3 regions of the Pantoea sp. sgz302252 genome follow, and region 1 is predicted to be linked to each of the others. Evidence: predicted binding sites of a transcription regulator. Region 1 holds the regulator's gene; each other region holds the start of a gene.
The links. Region 1 encodes Fur, which represses iron uptake genes when iron is present. Its sites were predicted from a motif close to ATAATAATGAGAACNACTATCAA; they were not measured.

Region 1 (5,022 bases):
AGGAGTAAAGTGTAGTCAGCACCAGCATGAAGCGGTTAACCGCTTTATTTTGCTCGGCGTATTCATCAGAAAGCAGCAGTTCACGCACCGCGCGAACGTTCTCTTTTCGGGATGAGACTTTTTTCACGGCGGCGACGACCGGTGCAGCAGGCTGAACCGGCGTGTCTTTGACCACGGTTGCTGCGGGTTGCGAGGCAGCGGAAAATTTCAGCATGCGCCGCAAAATGTCGGATGCGCTCTCGCCGATGTGCCGGGTGTGGCTAGCGATAAAGGCATAGAGTTCGTCATCAACTTCGATCGTTTTCATCTTAATCCAGTGAGATATCTTTTCTGAATACAAGTCGTTGGGATTATAAAGTCAAAACCCAACAGCGGATAGCGTGTCGGCAAAAACTCAGACGACTACTGAGTGTTGCAGCCGGGTGGCAGAATGTTCAACATGATACCCTAACCCGACGAAGCGAAAAAAAGAACTTTGCCATGAATTTACATACCCGAGCGCAAACTGCACAAAACCCGCACAATAATTCTCCCATCGTCCTGGTACACGGCCTTTTTGGGAGTCTGGATAACTTAGGGATCCTCGCCCGAGACCTCGTGAGCGACCATGACATCCTGCAAGTTGATATGCGCAATCACGGCCAGTCAGAGCGTTCATCTGAAATGACTTATTCCGCGATGGCTCAGGATCTTTTAGACACCCTTGATGCCCATAACATTGAAAAAGCCACGCTGATGGGTCATTCAATGGGCGGAAAAGCGGTGATGGCCTTCACGGCGTTAGCGCCGAATCGCGTGGATAAGCTGGTCGCTATCGACATCGCCCCCGTGGATTATCACGTCCGTCGTCACGATGAGATTTTTGCGGCCATTAACGCCGTGACCGAAGCGGGCGTGGCAACGCGTCAAAAAGCCGCTGAAGTGATGCGCGAGCATCTTAATGAAGAAGGCGTGATTCAGTTTCTGCTGAAGTCGTTTGTCGAGGGCGCGTGGCGCTTTAACGTGCCCGTCTTGTGGGATCAGTATGCCAATATTGTTGGCTGGCAGACTGTTCCTGCGTGGGATCACCCTGCCCTGTTCATTCCTGGCGGAAACTCACCGTACGTCACGCCAGAGTATCGCGATGATTTGCTCTCTCAGTTCCCGCAAGCCCGAGCGCATATTATTGCAGGCGCAGGACACTGGGTGCATGCCGAAAAACCGGACGCTGTGCTCCGCGCCATTCGCCGATATCTGGCTGAATGATTAAAATGCGAGCGACCGCACGCCAATGTGGCTCACGGCGTTGGCGTGTGGGGTTCGCTGATGTATGATTGCGCGCTATCTGCGCCGGGCCTGTCGTCCGGCGGCTTGTTTCCCCGAAGTCACTCTGAATCATGGCAAAAGAACAAACGGACCGAACGACATTAGATTTGTTCGCAAATGAGCGTCGCCCGGGAAGGCCGAAAACCAATCCGCTCTCACGCGACGAACAGTTACGCATTAATAAGCGTAATCAGCTTAAACGTGACAAGAGTAAAGGTCTCAAGCGAGTTGAGCTGAAGCTCAATAACGACGCCGTTGATGCGCTGAATGAACTGGCTGACGCCAGAAACATGAGCCGCAGCGAACTCATCGAAGAGATGTTGATGCAACAACTGGCCGCTCTGCATCGCCAGGAACTTGTCTGAAAATCCAGCAAAACGTCACTTTCATGTAGCAGAGAGTGCAGTCCAGCGCGTTTGCTGTTTCCGCGCACTTCACCTCCTGCTATCATTGCCTTTATCTGTGGGCAACATTCCACCACCATTTCAATACGTTTCAAGAGGTTATTTTACTCATGGCAATTACAGGCATTTTCTTCGGCAGCGACACCGGCAATACCGAAAATATCGCGAAGATGATTCAGAAGCAGCTTGGGAAAGACGTTGCTGAAGTGCATGACATTGCCAAGAGCAGCAAAGAAGATCTCGAAGGGTTCGATATTCTGCTGCTGGGTATTCCGACCTGGTATTACGGTGAAGCGCAGTGTGACTGGGACGACTTCTTCCCAACGCTGGAAGAGGTAGACTTCAACGGCAAGCTGGTCGCGCTGTTCGGCTGCGGTGACCAGGAAGACTACGCAGAGTACTTCTGTGACGCACTGGGCACAATCCGGGACATCATTGAACCACGCGGCGCAACTATCGTCGGCCACTGGCCAACGGCGGGCTATCATTTTGAAGCCTCTAAAGGCCTGGCTGATGACGATCACTTCGTCGGTCTGGCGATTGACGAAGACCGTCAACCAGAACTGACCGCAGAGCGTGTTGAGAAATGGGTTAAGCAGATTTCTGAAGAGCTGCACCTCGAAGAGATTAAAAACGCCTGATTGGGTGACGGCGCAGCGCCTGCGTTGCGCCGTATTAGCGATAGGTTGTGTGACATTAATAGCTAAAAGCAATCAAATTAATCGCTACAAATTTTTAACTTTTGGCCGCATGTCTGTACAATGTCCACTGTTTTGACGAGGTCTGAGGTTTCGCTTTGCCGGACGCCTCGTTTTTGAAAAGCATACTTTGCTCAGGGATTGCGGTTTTCATTTAAGGTTGACAGTTCTATAATGAGACGCATTATCCTGAATTCATTCTTAGTAATGCTTCCTGATAAGGAAGTGTATCGTATAGCAACAGGACTGATTCCGCATGACTGACAACAATACCGCATTGAAGAAGGCCGGCCTGAAAGTCACGCTTCCTCGTTTAAAAATTCTGGAAGTGCTTCAGGAGCCGGACAATCACCATGTCAGTGCGGAAGACCTCTATAAACGCCTTATCGACATGGGCGAAGAAATTGGTCTGGCAACGGTTTATCGCGTTCTGAACCAGTTCGACGACGCCGGCATTGTCACCCGCCACAATTTCGAAGGCGGTAAATCTGTTTTCGAACTGACACAACAACATCATCACGATCACCTGATTTGCCTCGACTGTGGCAAGGTGATTGAATTCAGTGATGATTCCATTGAAGCGCGTCAGCGCGAAATCGCCACTAAACACGGCATTCGTCTGACCAACCACAGCTTGTATCTTTACGGTCACTGCGCAGAAGGCGACTGCCGTGAAGATGAACATGCACACGACGATACTGATAAATAATCAGTATCCGTAGTATAAAACCCACCAGCAGAGATGTGCTGGTGGGTTTTTCTTTCCATTTATTATTATATTTTTCATTTCACTTACCTACATAAATATTTTGTTTAGCATTAAATATTTTTCTCTTCATCGACCACCACCCTCAGTGTCATCATAAGGCGATGTTAGCTTATCTCCATCTATGTCAATCACAATCTGATTAGTTCTTATCTCAAAATAATTATTGGGATCAAAGCCATGAAAATCTAAATTATATAAAAACTCTCCTATGCTAATGTCAGAAGAATCATCTAAAGTACACAACTCATTAACTTTCAGAACATAGGGTTCATCCTTTTTCACCTGGCAATCAAAGTAAGTCAACGCAAGAATTGAAAAGAGGTTTTTGTATATTTCCTGATCAACAAACCATTGCTTATTGACGATAGAATACTCTAAGGAACCTATATTGTAATGATGTCTCCCTGGCAAGAATGCATATGCAGCGTTCAATTTAATTGTAAATGAATAAATTTTTCTTGCTGGAATTTCCTCCCATCCATCTCTACTTTCATTAACCTCATCATCAAAATGCCATCGATGACCAAGGTAATATGAACTCACGCCATCCGAAGCTATTGAAAATGCATGACCATATAAAGGGTAAAACTCCGGATCATCTATAGCAAGCCTACTTTTATGGATATAATATGTCTGATGGCTTCGGTTATAAAAACCAACCTTAGCAACAATATCATGACCTCTATTCTGAACTAAAAGATGAGCATAAATATGTTTCTTTTTTTGCATCACGCTATTTCCTTCCTCGCTCAAACTATAGTAAGAATATATTTTCCCAACCTTTCCATCCAGGGTTAAATCCGCACCAGGCAAAGGATCAGTCATTGCCTTATTACGCCGTCCTTCACTGGAATAAGGATATCCATATGTGTATTTTTGGAGAATAACATCTTCACTTGCAAGCGCACACGAAAAGTGAAGGGTACACATTAGCGCCGCTGTTATTTTTATTAAATATGAATTATTATTCATGGCACAACCCACTATTCAATGATCAATTAAAACATTCCAGATAAACATACCGCTTCCAATCGGTTATCTATAAATGCTACTATCCCTACACATCTTCACTAACTGATGTCAACTCAAAATATCTTTCAACATTATATGCATTTTTAAACACATACTGACTGTGCTCAATTTTTAATGCATCAGCATTTTTCACATAGGATTTATTATTATTAAAACCTCCCTTAGTTGGCATATCATCGGTACCCATCCCTCCATATTCACCTTGTGCACCATTTCGATAAAAATGGGAAAGTTCATGACAAAGTGTAGATACCCTGGAGTTTTTTCCTGTAAGCGGCTTGCATACAAAATTTTGACATATATTTATACGCAGCGTGCTATTGTAAAATACAGGATTCAAGAGATATGTCTGATCGGCCGTAACGTTAGCTGAAGCATCATTCCTATCCGTTTTGTTAACAAAATTACCGTGAAGACGTGACTCTATATCATTAGGATCTTCAACAGTTATTTTTTCAGCTATAAGAATCAAACGGTCTACACTCTCTTTCATGAATTGATAAGCTGTAATACCAGTTCTTTTCTCTATATAAGGATCAAATGCCGTCTCTGTATCAGCCTCTTTTATTTTTTCTTTTTCCTCTTTACTGTCAATTGTTATGACCGCAGTGCCCTTCACACCAAATATGCCTTGAAACTCTTCCTGTTTTTCATCATTCCAGCCTTGCACACTTAGATCTACTTGCCTCTGAAACAACACTTTTCTGGTAGCATCCAGCGTCTCCTGCATCATCTTTTTAAATTGATTCGTAACTTTCACTTCTTTAACACACAATTTTTTCTTTTCACTGATACCTTTGGTACTTTTTTGGAC
Region 2 (5,022 bases), on a different contig from region 1:
CACATTTACTTAATGTATTGCGTATTAATTATATAAATAAGGAATGTTTATGAAGATAAAATTAGTTTCAATAATGATTGGATTGTCACTGTCGACTTGCTTAATCTCCGCAAATGCGATGGCGACATTAGTCGCAAATGATGATGAGAACCGTATGGAGGGAACCAATGGTATAACCATGATGCGTACGACAGATAATGGCGAAGAGTGGCTTGGGTTTGATACTACTGCTGACGGCGTAGATGCTGGTGTAGGTAATAATTTCCCGGGGACCACCACAGTCATTGTGGCTAACATGGATTCTAAAGTTATCCAAACTCCCCTTTATGACGCTAACAGTACCTACAGCACGCCTCAAACAACGGTCCGTTATAACGATTACTACTGGACAAATCAATGGTGGGCTAACCCAGGTGAAATCCCCGGTGAAAATTCAGTTTGGTTAAAGGGTGAGCCGACAAACCTACGAGAAAATATACTCGGCACTTTTTACTTTACTCCCTGGACTGGCCAGAAAGCATTAGATTATCAAGCTTCTCAAAAAAAGTCAGTCGCACAGCAACGTAAAGTTATTGGCTATTTCCCTGAATGGGGGGTTTATGATGCTCATAACAATTTTACACCGGATAAAATTGATTATTCACAAATCTCACATTTGAATTATGGTTTTGCTGTCATTGAAAATGGTGTTGTTACAGCTCACGATACTGCTCAAGCACCTACGTTGATGAAACAAATTGCGAAGGATTCGAACCACCAGGGCATTACCAATATGCTATCGGTAGGCGGATGGGATAATTCACAAGAAGGGGCATTCGAGGCCGCTACCGTAACACCAGAAGCCACAGAGCGCTTAGCGCAAAGTATCGTAGATTACATGTTGAAATGGAAATTCCGCGGTGTCGATATCGACTGGGAGTATCCAGATAATGATCAGGAGAAAAACCAGTTTACCAACCTGATTACTTTGTTGCGTAGCAAACTGGATGCTGCTGGTTTACAAGACGACTGGTATTATCAGTTATCTGCAGCAGTGACCACTAATTATAAGAATATAGAGTTTATCAATCCTGTCGTTACCGCACCGCTTTTGGATTCAGTAAATGTGATGGCCTATGACATACACGGTGCATTTGAGCCAGTCACGGGCCATAACGCGCCATTATATGCCAACAGCAAGGATACCGATCCTAAGCTTAACGCCTCATCTGCAATGCAGGAATATGTGACTACCTGGCAGGTGCCAAAAAATAAGCTGATGATGGGAATCCCATTCTATGGTCGTGGTTGGGGCGATGTGGCTCCTACTGAAATCGTTCCTGATCTGCCGGGGTTATTTGCTACTGGCTCCGCGACAGTTCATGGTGCATGGGATGACGTGGGCGAATTTACCGGAACTAACCCGTGGTATGTTCTTAAAGACAAAGCGGCCAGTGCCGATTACACTCGTTACTGGGATAGTGAATCTGGAGTACCTTATCTCTATAATGCCAAAACGAAAGAATTCCTGACTTACGATGACCCGCAATCTGTTCAGGAAAAAGTAGATTACATTAATACCCAAAGCTTTGGTGGGGCAATAATATGGGATCTGAGCGGTGATACATCGCAGCATGAATTAGGTAGCATTGTTAAAACAATTCTTACTTCGGCAGCTGATCAACCACATATCACAGATTTTCAGGCGGCGCGTGACGATGTCAATGATTCTCCGGTAGCGGTATTGAAATGGAAGATTGATCGCACCAGTTTCAATAATAAAGAGTTCAAGTTGTTGGTACCGAGCCCTACAACCGGTAAGGTTGGAGATTATACTTTTGGCAACGGTAAAGGATTCGGTGGTGCTGGTGATTGTACTGAAGGAGATACAGGTGGTGAGGAAGTCAGCGTTTGTATCTCGATGAGTGTTTTTCTTGAACCCAACGTGCAGGTTAGCATTGCTGATGCTGCAGATGAAAGCAAGGTTTATACCAGTTTAACTGTCACACAGGCTATGCTGAATACTGCAGAGAGCCGGGACGTAAAACAAACTTATTTCGATAAGGTTAATGGGCAACTCCACTTTAACGTTGAAGTTGATCCATCACTTCAGCAGACAAGGCAATATTTAAATATGGTTATTGACCATAAAGACAGTAATGGAAACATCACCAGCTCAGAACTTTCAGGTTCAGTTTATATGATGAACGGTGTGGCCCATCATACCAGTCAAAATAGCTATATGGTCGCGGATTTAATGAAGTCCCGCTACTATTCAACATATGATCTTTCAAAGGTAAAAGTCGGTGATGAGTATTTATTTGTCGTTGCTGATGGAAGCGAACCAAACTCAAAACGTTTGAAAGTCTTGTCTCAACTGGCCATTACGCCGGAAGTATTGGCAAAATGATATCTTACTTTTTCTGAGATATTGATCTTCGAGGATTGAGAGTGAAGTGAATGCAAGGGCTGGTTTCCCTAAAGGATTACCGGCCCTTTTTGCACAGAGAAATAACATGCTTTGAAAATAATTGTCCCTGACATTGCAATAATAACCATTCTCATTTAAAGTTAATTCAGGATTTGTTCAATGCGTGGTTTCTATGTACGTGTGTCTATGCCACAGTGTCAGTGATAAAGCGATACGGCAGGCCGTTCGCCGCTATCAGCCTAGGACATTTCAGCAGCTCAGAACGTTTGTTCCGCTGGGTATGCAATGCGGTAAGTGCATTCGAGTTGCGCGCCAGATAATGAAAGATGAATTACAGCAGATAACACAGTTTGGCAATATTGCCGAAAAATCATCGCTAAAAAGTTAGTGTTTCTTTGACTTACTCTGAACCGGATCTACGCTTTAGATACCGGAACGGAGGGGTTATGTATGAAAGGCGATAAAAAAGTCATTGCTCATCTCAATAAACTTCTTGGAAATGAACTGGTTGCTATCAATCAGTACTTTTTGCATGCCCGTATGTTTAAAAACTGGGGGCTAATGCGTCTCAATGGTATCGAATACCACGAATCCATTGATGAAATGAAACATGCGGATCTCTACATTGAACGGATCCTCTTCCTGGAAGGTCTCCCAAACTTGCAGGATCTTGGTAAGCTTAGTATTGGTGAAGATGTTGAGGAGATGCTTAAGTCTGATTTGCTGTTGGAACTTGAAGGGGCGAAAGATTTACGCGCTGGCATTGCTCACGCCAACGCGGCTCATGATTATGTGAGCCGTGACTTAATGATCAACATCCTGGCAGATGAAGAGCATCACATCGACTGGCTCGAAACTGAACTGGCACTCATAGGACGTATTGGCATTCAGAATTATATCCAGTCCCAGTTAAAGGAAGAATCCCAATAGTCTTTGCAGACTTAGCTAAACATCAGCCAGATTATTCTGCTTTGCTGGCTGATGTAAACCAGTGCACCGGCCAGCGACAGGCAAGGGCCAAAAGGAATTTGCACTAACATTTTATAACGCCCAACCCGTACCAGAGCGAAAACGATACCCGCCATCGCGGCGAGAATGCACAAGTATGGCAACATCTGCCAACCCATCCAGGCACCCAGTGCCGCGAGCAGTTTAAAATCACCGTATCCCATTCCTTCTTTGCCGCTGATTAACTTGACTCCCCAGTACAAGATCCACAACATCAGATAGCCTGCGACAGCACCATACACTGCATCCTGAAGTGTCACCTCGCTGGAAATGGAATGCATGAGTAATCCCGTCCAGAGCAGTGGCAGGGTCAGGCTGTCAGGAAGCAGGTAAGTTGCGAGGTCAATCAGGCTGAGTGCCAGAAGAAACCAAAAAAGCAGCAATGCACTCACTAAACTCAGCGGTGTTGTAAACAGGAATGAGAGGCCAAGGAACATAGTGGCACAACCCACTTCGGTAAGGGTATACCGTTTGGGGATTGTTACGCTGCAATAGTGGCATTTTCCATGTAACAGCAGCCAGCTCAGCAAGGGGATATTTTGCCAGTATTTCAGCGAGTGTTTACAGGACGGGCAATGCGATGCCGGAACACTCAGGTTAAAATTATGCGCGGACTGGGTATCATCATTCTGAATCATCAACGGCAAGCGATAGACGACGACGTTGAGAAAACTACCCATCAGCAAGCCTAAAATAGTAATACAGGTGTGATAAAACCCTGCGGGTAATGATGTGATATACGCCATTTACTGCCATCCTTCGTTCATATGAAGTATATTCCTTGTTATTTCATTGACTCGTTAATGGAGTGTAAGTTGTTGAACACTGACACTACCTACTTGCCCGGAGACTATCGTTATTGCTACGACCTGAATGCCGTAGTCGTTGTTGAGAACTTCAAGCCAGCGCAAGAGTGTGGAATAAGAAATTTGTTCCAGGCTAACAGTGACTCCTCGTTCATCAGCGAGGATTTTAGAGAATTGCAGAGATAAGCGAATGGCTGAGGCATTAATGACTTCCGTCAATTTTTCTTTCTCGGTCCTTTGCCTGGAGGGGACACCAGGGCGTTGTGTCTGCTTAACCATCCATTCCAGTTGGTTGCGTTGCGCATTGACCTGGATCCGCGATTTGGCGATCTGATTGTTGAGCGGTGTTAAAATCCCGAACCAGACAACGATCACTGCCAACATAAATGCGGCAATCAGTATCATCCGTCTCTCTCGTTCATTTTTCAGCATCAGCCACTGTTTCATGATTTATCCCGCTGAATCAGCGTTGCGGTGATACCTGATGAAGATGGGGCTAAATTAGAAATGGCAAAGTGAAAATCATTGGCTGTTAATTCGACAAAAGCATCAATCGCCGCACGATCGCCGGCAGTAATCTGCAAAGTGAACTGTTCCATTTTCTGCTGAAACGCTAATTTATCGATGGCAATTTGTGGGTTCTTCTCTTGATAAGCGGTTAGCTTTGCTAGCTCAGGAAGAAAGGTGGTTGGTGCATTTTTCATATTTTGTTCAAAATAAAACTTCAGGTTATGGGTATGTTTGTCCTGCGGGAACCAACTTTGGTACAGCGCCAGGATCTCGTGTTTTAGCAATGAT
Region 3 (5,022 bases), on a different contig from region 1:
CAGTAAACGCGAGGCATGGTTATGCAGCTCGGCTTCGTTGTAACGCTGTTGGTTTGCCAGAATTTCAACGGACAGGCCACCGGAGTCATCCGGGAACAAGGCCAGTTCGAGATCGTTCACCGGGCCGGTGGCAAGTGTGTGCGTGGTGGCATTTACGCCATCGAAATCAAGCTGATAGTCAAAGACTTTGACGTTAAACACCGGCCCAAACAGCGGTTCATCGCCAGCCGCTTTGCCACTGTCTCTGACGATTTGTTCGGCGTCATAGCGCTGATGACGACGCATTTTTTTCAGCTGAGAACCCAGTCGCTCAGCCAGTTCAGGTAGCGTTTCCTGCGGGCGAATTTCAACGCCCAGTGGCAACACATTCAGCACCGGCCCGGTTGCCGTCAGTGCCGCAGAGCCCATGCGACGCATGAAGATGTACCCCGCCGCATAGTCACTGCGCCCGCATAAACGCCCCAGCCACAGTGCCGCCAGTGCCAGCGCCAAATCAGTTCGCGGGTTTAAGTATGTTGTAACTAATCGTGTGAATGCTTGCTTGTTTGCTGTCAGCTTCAATCGCCAGATGGCAGTGGAATGGGCGCGCCCAGGCAACGGCGCAGAAGAAAGCGATGCCGGTGATGGCAGGCTTTTTCGCTGTTCAGCCCAGAAAGCTCCATCGCGAAGCCAGGCTTCGCTCTCACGATATCGCTGATACTCTTCCACCACTTCAGCGAAAGGCGTGAAGGGAGAGTCGGGCATCGTTTCGCCACTCAGCAGTGCTTTATAAATCTGGACAATCTGGCGGGTGATGGCCGGGAAACTGAAGCCATCGACCAATAAATGGTGGTAGCGCTGATACCAGTACCAGCGGTTTTCTGCGACCTGATAAAGCTGATGGCAGACCAGCGGGTTTCCGCTATCCACACGCGTGTTTTGGGCTAAATCAGCCTGCATTTGCGCTTTTGCTGTGGCACAGGCATCGGCCTCACCGCGTAAGTCGAACAGGGCTGGCGTGGCGAACGTCTGATCATCAAGCCACTGCCAGGCTTCGCCATTTTCTTGCGCAAAGCGCGTCCGCACGGTCTCTGTTTGATTCAGGCCGGTTGCAATCGCCTGCTGAAACAGCGCGCCGTTGATGTCGCCTTCCAGCTCAACATAATGGGCCACGCTCCAGGCATTAGGCAGCGTGGAGAGCTGCTCCGCCATCCAGATCCCCGGCTGTGCCGCCACCAGCGGTAAACGTTCACTCATGGCGGGCTCCGGCATAATAAGAAGGATTCAGGGTCGTCCAGCGTTCTGCCAGCCAGGCATTGCAGGCTTCCGCCGATTGCGGCTGACATACAACACGCCAGCCTTCGGGCAACGCACAGTGCTGCGGCCACAGGCTGTAGTGATGATGAGCATTTCGCAGAATAGAGAACTGCCCTTGCGCATCATCGAAAGGGTTACTGATTTGCATACCAAACTCCTGTCGTAAAGCGCGCTTATGCCGTGACGAGTGGCAGCCAGAGCGCAATCAGCCCGGCCGTGAGTCCACCTCGCCAGCACAGCGCATCGTGTCCGCCGTCAACCTGACGCCAGAAAAGCGGCTGCTGTGTCTGCTGTAGTTGGTGTAAGAGGGCCTGATTGGCCTGAAAGATAATCGGTTCACGTCGCCCGGCCTCAAGCCAGATACGCAAGCCCTGCGGTGAAACTTCACCGCGAGAAAGTTTTTCGAGGATCACGCCGCCGTGACCTTCGCCGCGTGTCGGCCACCAGTAAGAACCTGACTGGCTTAGCACACAGCCAAATCGCTGCGGCCAGTTCAGCCCGGCAAACATTGCCGCTAAGCCACCGAAGCTTTGCCCGGCGACCACGGTGCGTTGCTCACGCTCACTGAAAGGCGCGATACGCTGAATTTGCGGGAGAAGCTCCTGCTGAAGCGCCAGCCAGAAATCAGTGTTGCAGGGCAGCTCTGCGCCGCGGTACGCCGTGTCGATGGCATCCACCAGCACATACACCGCCGCCGGAAGCTGCCCTTCGCGGGTCAACCGGGCCAACGGCGACCAGACAGGCATGCTTTCGGCCCAGAACTGGCCATCAAGCAGCAGCGCCATTGGCCGTTCTGCGGCTTCACCCGTGGTGTAAATCCACACTTTGCGCGAATTTCCCAGCCGCTGGCTATGCCAGTGAATGCAGACTGGCGGCGCGTACGGCACGTCGGGTAAATCCCAGCCGGGCTGAACAGGCGCATCAGGCAGTGAAAGCGCTGAAACCGCATGGCCTCGCCCACCCCGCCAGCTTTGCGCATTCAGCGGATCGGCTATCGCCTGGGGCAACAGCTTTCGCCAGCCTTCGCGCAGCAACGGGCGGTCGGGCTTGTCGGTGTGAAACAAAGAGGCAGCAAAATCGTTTTCAGTCGTCACCGGAATGAAGCAGTAACTCCCACGCCAGGTGGCGGGCAGCGTGGTTTGCCACTGCCAGACGTCAGTGCCGGGCAGACGGGACAGCGTCTGCGGCACGGCGTTCTGGTGATGATCGGTGACGCCGGTGATGTAAATCCACACCCGCTGGTACGGCGATGTTTCTTCCTTTCCGGCAGGATCACGCCAGTAAAACGTGACATGGCATTGGTCACCTTCCCTGTGCCACTGCGGCCCGTGGAGGGTTTTCCACCACTCATCACTCCCTGTTACTGCCGTTTGCATCACGTTAACCCCGTGTTTGCTGTGGAATGCTTTGTTACACGTTAAAAATTATTGATAATATTATTGATAACTATTTGCATTTGCAATAGCGTATTGACGCGCGTTTTTGACACACACAACTGCCAAGCAGGACGATAATGAATAACAAGCTCAAATCATTGGCCTTACTGGTCAATCTGGGGATTTATGGGGTGGCGTTTCCTTTGCACGCCGAGGGAACCGCTGAGGAGAAAACCACGGCGAATGATGAAACGATGGTTGTCACCGCGGCTCAGCAGAACCTGCAGGCTCCGGGCGTTTCCACCATCACCGCAGAGGAAATTCGCAAAAGACCTCCCGCTCGCGACGTCTCTGAAATCATCCGCACCATGCCTGGGGTAAACCTCACCGGCAACTCCACCAGCGGCCAGCGCGGCAACAACCGCCAGATTGATATTCGCGGGATGGGCCCGGAAAATACCCTGATTTTGATTGACGGTAAGCCTGTCACCAGCCGTAACTCTGTGCGTCTGGGCTGGCGTGGCGAGCGTGATACCCGCGGCGATACCAGTTGGGTTCCGCCAGAAATGATTGAGCGCATTGAAGTGATTCGTGGCCCTGCTGCGGCCCGTTACGGCAACGGCGCAGCGGGCGGCGTGGTGAACATCATCACCAAAAAAGCCAGCAACGAGTGGCACGGCTCCTGGGACACCTACATGAACCTGCCGGAGCACAAAGACGAAGGCTCCACCAAACGCACCAACTTTAGCCTGACCGGCCCGATGGGCGGCGATTTCAGCTTCCGTCTGTTCGGTAACCTCGATAAAACACAGGCCGATGCCTGGGATATCAACCAGGGCCATCAGTCTGAGCGTACCGGTATTTACCAGAATACCCTGCCTGCCGGGCGTGAAGGCGTTGAAAACAAAGACATCAACGGCCTGTTGCGCTGGGACTTCGCCCCGATGCAGTCTCTGGAGCTGGAGGCAGGCTACAGCCGCCAGAACAACCTTTATGCGGGCGATACTCAGAACACCAACACCAACAATTTCGTCAAAGAAAACTACGGCAAAGAGACCAACCGCCTCTACCGCCAGAACTTCTCTCTGACCTGGAACGGCGGCTGGGATAACGGCCTGACCACCAGCAACTGGGTGCAATACGAGCACACCCGCAACTCACGCAAAGGCGAAGGCCTGGCAGGCGGCACCGAGGGAATTTTCAATAGCAATAAATTCGTCGATATCGACCTCGACGATATCCTGCTGCACAGCGAAGTGAACATCCCGATTGATTTCGTCTTCAATCAGAACCTGACGCTCGGCACCGAGTGGAATCAGCAGAAGATGAAGGATAACGGCTCGAACACCCAGACCTTTATGGGCGGCACGATCCCAGGCTTTAGCAGCACCGGCCGCAGCCCTTACTCTCAGGCAGAAATCTTCTCGCTGTTTGCTGAAGACAATATCGAAGTCACCGACACCACCATGCTGACGCCTGCGCTGCGTTACGATCATCACAGCATTGTGGGCGACAACTGGAGCCCATCGCTGAACCTGTCACAAGGTTTGTGGGATGACTTCACCCTGAAAATGGGCATCGCCCGCGCCTATAAAGCGCCAAGCCTGTATCAGACCAACCCGAACTACATTCTCTACAGTAAAGGCCAGGGCTGCTATGCCAGCGCCAGCGGCTGCTACCTGCAAGGCAATGACGACCTGAAAGCCGAAACCAGCATCAACAAAGAGATTGGGCTGGAGTTCAAACGCGACGGCTGGCTGGCAGGCGCGACCTGGTTCCGTAACGACTATCGCAACAAGATTGAAGCGGGCTATGCGCCGGTGTACTCCAACGCCGCCGGGACAGATGTCTATAAGTGGGAAAACGTGCCGAAAGCGGTGGTTGAAGGCCTGGAAGGTACGCTGAACGTGCCGGTTACCGACACCGTGAACTGGACCAACAACATCACTTATATGCTGCAAAGTAAGAACAAGGAAACCGGCGATCGTCTGTCGATCATCCCGGAATATACCCTGAACTCAACGCTGAGCTGGCAGGTGGTGCAGGACTTCTCGGTGCAGTCGACCTTTACCTGGTATGGCAAACAGCAACCGAAGAAGTACAATTACAAAGGCCAACCAGCGACCGGCAGCGAACTCAACGAAGTGAGCCCGTACAGCATTGTTGGCCTGAGCGGCACCTGGGATGCGACCAAGTACGTCAGCCTGACGGCGGGTATCGACAACCTGTTCGATAAACGCCACTGGCGCGCAGGTAACGCCCAAACCACTGGCGGCGCAACCGGGTATATGTACGGTGCGGGGGCTGAGACTTATAACGAGTCTGGGCGGACTTACTATCTGAGTGTGAA

Region 2: a site for Fur is predicted at 2,522-2,544, ahead of bfd (bacterioferritin-associated ferredoxin). Genes of this name have one in related genera too.
Region 3: a site for Fur is predicted at 2,730-2,752, ahead of fes (enterochelin esterase). Genes of this name have one in related genera too.

Annotation. Positions count from the first base shown of each region.
Region 1 is NZ_JBLFJW010000035.1:54,267-59,288, forward strand. Features, by position in the region: gene seqA (replication initiation negative regulator SeqA) at 1-307, opposite strand, end outside; gene ybfF (esterase) at 481-1,245, shown strand; gene ybfE (LexA regulated protein) at 1,377-1,670, shown strand; gene fldA (flavodoxin FldA) at 1,820-2,350, shown strand; gene fur (ferric iron uptake transcriptional regulator) at 2,664-3,116, shown strand; gene ACLW56_RS21235 (hypothetical protein) at 3,243-4,148, opposite strand; gene ACLW56_RS21240 (hypothetical protein) at 4,234-5,022, opposite strand, start outside.
Region 2 is NZ_JBLFJW010000038.1:1,788-6,809, forward strand. Features, by position in the region: gene ACLW56_RS21770 (glycoside hydrolase family 18 protein) at 50-2,389, shown strand; gene bfd (bacterioferritin-associated ferredoxin) at 2,583-2,798, shown strand; gene bfr (bacterioferritin) at 2,861-3,340, shown strand; gene ACLW56_RS21785 (A24 family peptidase) at 3,352-4,164, opposite strand; gene gspM (type II secretion system protein GspM) at 4,219-4,671, opposite strand; gene gspL (type II secretion system protein GspL) at 4,668-5,022, opposite strand, start outside.
Region 3 is NZ_JBLFJW010000018.1:100,165-105,186, forward strand. Features, by position in the region: gene entF (enterobactin non-ribosomal peptide synthetase EntF) at 1-1,236, opposite strand, end outside; gene ACLW56_RS14965 (MbtH family protein) at 1,229-1,444, opposite strand; gene fes (enterochelin esterase) at 1,470-2,672, opposite strand; gene ACLW56_RS14975 (TonB-dependent siderophore receptor) at 2,810-5,022, shown strand, end outside.